DNA from 2 places in the Paraciimarium castrense LEGE 11436 genome. Region 1 is predicted to be linked to the other one. Evidence: riboswitches for the same ligand, from Rfam matches in the RefSeq annotation. Region 1 holds a riboswitch; the other holds the start of a gene.

Evidence for each region. A riboswitch is a leader RNA that binds a small molecule or an ion and turns the genes downstream of it on or off. The one in region 1 is predicted to bind cobalamin.
Region 2: it holds a riboswitch for cobalamin, as region 1 does, so the genes downstream of both, ACWJIO_RS01760 (energy-coupling factor ABC transporter permease) here and ACWJIO_RS05725 (fatty acid desaturase) in region 1, are expected to answer to the same signal.

What each region holds. Positions count from the first base shown of each region.
Region 1 is NZ_JBSJOW010000003.1:7,367-9,557, reverse strand. It holds gene ACWJIO_RS05730 (HupE/UreJ family protein) at 27-635, shown strand; cobalamin riboswitch at 668-842, shown strand; gene ACWJIO_RS05725 (fatty acid desaturase) at 1,123-2,148, shown strand; gene ACWJIO_RS05720 (hypothetical protein) at 2,099-2,191, shown strand, end outside.
Region 2 is NZ_JBSJOW010000001.1:323,586-325,776, forward strand. It holds gene cbiQ (cobalt ECF transporter T component CbiQ) at 1-90, opposite strand, end outside; gene ACWJIO_RS01755 (energy-coupling factor ABC transporter substrate-binding protein) at 74-385, opposite strand; gene ACWJIO_RS01760 (energy-coupling factor ABC transporter permease) at 390-1,109, opposite strand; cobalamin riboswitch at 1,171-1,319, opposite strand; gene ACWJIO_RS01765 (hypothetical protein) at 1,457-1,708, shown strand; gene ACWJIO_RS01770 (Y-family DNA polymerase) at 1,753-2,191, opposite strand, start outside.

The DNA.
Region 1 (2,191 bases):
GCCCGGCGCGGAAACCGGGAGAATCCATGCAACACCTCCGCTCCAGCCGCTCCCTCGGCCTTCTGGTGGCTCTTGCCACTGCCACGACCCTGCTCCTGGGCCAGCCCGCCCAGGCCCACAGCGTGGCCTCAGGCGGCCTGGCTGGAGGCTTCCTGCACCCCCTGGCCGGCACCGATCACCTGCTGCTGCTGATCGCCGTTGGCGCCGCGGCCTCCTACCTGTCGGCCGAACTGCTGCTCTGGGGTCTGGCGGGTGCCCTGGCCGGAGGCGTGTTCGGCGCCGTGGGCGGCGGCCTGCCCGGTGCCGAGCTGCTGGCGGGCCTGGCCATTCCGGCCGTGGCCCTGCTGGTGCTGCGCAGCCAGCAGTCGTCGCGGGCGCCGGCCCTGGAGTTCTGCGGCGCCCTGATCGCTGCTGCGGTGGCCGTGCACGCCATGCTGCACGGCCAGGAGGCACCGGCCGGTGCCGCCTCAGCCCTGTGGTGGGCGGGCGCCTTCTGCGCCTCGGTGCTGGTGAGCGGCAGCAGCTACCTGATGCTGCGGCGGCTGCCCAGCCGCTGGACCGCCGCCGTAGCCCTGCTGCTCGCCCTGGCTGGCGCGGCGCTGAGCCTCGGCCCGATTGCCTTCGGAGCCCGCTGAACACCGACGAGGCGTCAGTTCGCTGGCCTCTGCAGCAGAATGGCATCGACGGTTCCAGTGGTTCACACCCTGGACTTAAGGAGGAAAGTCCGGTGGGGAGAGGGTTCTTGGATCCTCTGCGAGTCCGGCGCTGTCCCGCAGCTGTGATGGGGTTCGCTCAAGGGAGCACCCCTCAGTCAGAACGCTCGCCGTTGTGATCAGCCCCCTCTCCCCCGGCGCGGACCGGGTTCCACGATGAATCCAGCCTTTCCTTCCAGCATCGGATCCCATCCCCTGTCGGCCTGCCAGGGCCTGGTGGAGCGCTGAGAAGCGCCGTAGACGTTTCCAAACCCAATCGAGAGTTGCATGGCCCGGCCATGCCAGCGCCGACCCCCAGGGTCGGGGCTGGTTCACCTGTAGGCGCCGTGGTTCTTCTTCTGCAGGGCCATGCACCGCATGGCTGCAGTCTCGTCTTTGCTTCCCCGGCCTTGTCTCCTCGCCCCCCTGCATGACCACCGACCTTCGGCCAGCCGACTTCGTTCTGGCTCCCTATGCCCGCAGCAGCAACTGGCACGGCGCCTTCCAGATCCTCAGCGCCGTGGGCCCCTACCTGGCCTGCTGGGCCCTTGCCATTGAGGCCGCCCAGCGGGCGCCCTGGGCCGTGCCCCTGCTGGTGATTCCCCTGGTGCTGTTCTCGCTGCGCTGCTTCTCCCTGATGCACGACTGCGGCCACCACTCCCTGTTCCGCAGCCGCTGGCTCAACCGGGTGGGTGGCTTCACCCTGGGGCTGGTGAATGCCATCCCCCAGCTGGCCTGGTCAAACGATCACGCCTTTCACCACCGCACCAATGGCGACTGGGAGCGCTACCGCGGCGTCACCGATCTGATCACCACCGATGACTTCGCCCAGCTCAGTGCCAGGCAGCAGGCCACCTATGGGCTGCTGCGCCATCCGCTGATGGGCCTGCCTGGAGGCTTTTACTACCTCGCCATCCAGCCCAGGCTGGAGTTGCTCAAGGCGATCTCCCGGGCGATCCGGGCCCAGGCCATGCCGCGCTCGGCCGAGTTCTGGGATCTGCTGCTCAACAACGTGGCGGTGGTGGGTCTGCTGATCCTGGCGGGCCAGCGCTGGGGCTTCGGCCTGGTGCTCGGGCTCTATGGCGTGACCCTGGCCTTCGCGGCGGCGATCTTCATCTGGATCTTCTTCGTGCAGCACATCTTCGAGGGCTCCTATGCCCACAACACCGAGGGCTGGAGCCACCTGCAGGGGGCCCTGGAGGGCACCAGCTATCTGCAGCTGCCGGCCTGGCTGCGCTGGTTCACGGCCGACATCGGCTACCACAACATCCATCACCTCTCGGAGCGCATTCCCAACTACAACCTGCGGGCGGCCCACGAGGCCAATGCCCATCTGCTGGCCGATGTGCCCACCCTGCGCCTGGGCGACATGCTCGGTTGCGCCCGCTTCATGCTCTGGGATCAGGATGGCGAGCGCCTGGTGCCACTACCGGGGCGGACCGATGCCGTGGCATGAGTCGCTGCCCTGGCGGGGGCCGATGCCCGGGCATGCCCAGGGG
Region 2 (2,191 bases), on a different contig from region 1:
CAGCAGCACCGCCGCAAAGGCCAGCTTCTGGCCAGGGGGCAACCAGCGCAGCCGGTTGCCGTAGGCCAGGGCGTCAATCCGGTGACTCATCGCCCCTGTTCAGAGCGCGTCCCTTGTAGAGCCCGATCACGTAGCCGATCACGCCGGCGCCCAGGGCCGCCTGGCTGGCGAACAGCAGGCTTTCCACCTCGCTGCTGGGCAACGCCACCACGGCGTTGAACCAGGGCCTGTAGCTGGGCTGGATCTCGCTGATGGCGTCCATGCCCTGGCCGTCGGCGCCGGAGAATTCGCCGCGCACGACCAGCACGGGCAGGGCGCTCAGTGCCACCACGGCGAGCACCAGCAGCCAGTTGCCCTGAGGGCGTTGTTTTCCAGAACGGGTCATGGGGTCAGCTCTCCTGGTGGAGCAGGCGGAGGGTCTTGAGCTCGGGCTGGCCATAGGACTGCAACCAGTTCCACACCAGCACGGTGAGCAGGCCTTCGGTGATCGCCAGGGGAATCTGGGTGATCGCGAAGATGCTGCCGAATTTCAGGAATGAGGCCATCACCCCACCGCTGGCGGCGGGGAAGGCGATCGCCAGCTGGCCAGCGGTGACCACGTAGGTGGCCAGGTCGGCGAGGGCGGCGGCGGCGAACACCGCCAGGCGCCTGTGGCCGCTGCTGCTGAAGAGCTGAAAGGCGCCCCAGGCCACGAATGGCCCCACGATCGCCATCGAGAAGATGTTGGCGCCCAGGGTGGTGAGCCCGCCGTGGGCCAGCAGCAGCGCCTGGAACAGCAGCACGATGCTGCCGATCACGGTCATCACCGTGGGGCCGAACAGAATCGCGCCCAGGCCGGTGCCGGTGGGGTGGGAGCAGCTGCCGGTGACGGAGGGAATCTTCAGGGCCGAGAGCACGAAGGTGAAGGCGCCGGCCAGGGCCAGCAGCAGCTTCAGCTCCGGGTGGCTGCGGCTGATGCGCGTCAGCGACCGCAGCCCCACCGCCAGGAAGGGCAGCGAGATCAGCCACCAGGCCACGGCCCACTGCAGCGGCAGGAAGCCCTCGGCGATGTGCATCGCCTGCGCCGGGGCAGGCGTTAATAGAACAAGGCAGAAACTGAGCGCAGCCATCAACGACAGGCTGGCCAGCTTTGCTGGCATGGTCTTCACTCTGTACCTCGCAGGTAAGACAGTTGAGTTGTGAAGAACGGCAGGTGTTCTGACTGATCAGGGTCCTGGGACCCTGAAACACAGTTGCGGGACAGCGGCCGATTTCAACGGCACTTTCCCTGTTGCCTCCGGCGGCTGAACCCCGCCGGAACCGTTCTGAATCTGAGCATACCCATGGCTGCTCAGCTCTTTCTCGCCCCGCTTCAGGTTTCGTTTCCAGTTCTGGCTCCAGCGCTGTGTCCGGCTCCGATTTCAGGGAGGCCGGCGTGCTCAGTAACCTGGGTGTGCTCCGTGTTCCCCCCGCGTCCATGGACTTTTTCGAAGTGCTCTGGCACGGCGAGGGCATCGGTGATGGTGGCGATCTGGAGGAGGCCCTGATGGCCTATGCCCTGGTGAAGCCCGACGACGGCGACTGGGCCGCCGCCTGCAGCGCCCCCGGCGCCGATCCCTGCATCCGTCGCTACGCCTCCTTTGACGCCTTCCTCGACAACGCCGATGAGCTGGAGACGATTCCGGTCACGGCGGCGATGATCGAGGCCTGCCTGGCGCAGCTGCCCTGAGTTCCGCCCCACGACGAGCCCGGCCGCAGCGCCGATCCCGCCTGTCACTGCGCCAGCACCCGTGGGATCGCCTCCAGCCGCGTGGTGGCGGCCCGGGAGAGCCTGTCGCGCCGCATCGCCCAGGGCGGTTGCAGTCCGCAGGCGGCCCACTGCACGGTGCCGCGCCCGTAGCGGCGGTTGAGCCGGTCCACGGCGGCCATCAGGGCAGCGCGGCGCTGCTGCTGCTCCGGCGGCAGCGGTTGCAGCAGGTGGTGTTGCAGCAGCTCCTCGCCCTGCAGCTGCAGCAGCAGCACGCCGGCCTTCTGCAGCGGGTGCTGGGGGCGGAACAGGGCCTCGGCCAGGGGCAGGGCCGCCGCCAGCAGCACGGCGGTGTCCTGGCTGGGCAGCGCCAGGGTGAGGGTGGCGCTGTTGCTGTAGAAGCTGGTGCCGTTGAACGGGTTGCTGCGCACGAACACGCTCAGGGCCCCGGCCCGCTGCCGTTGG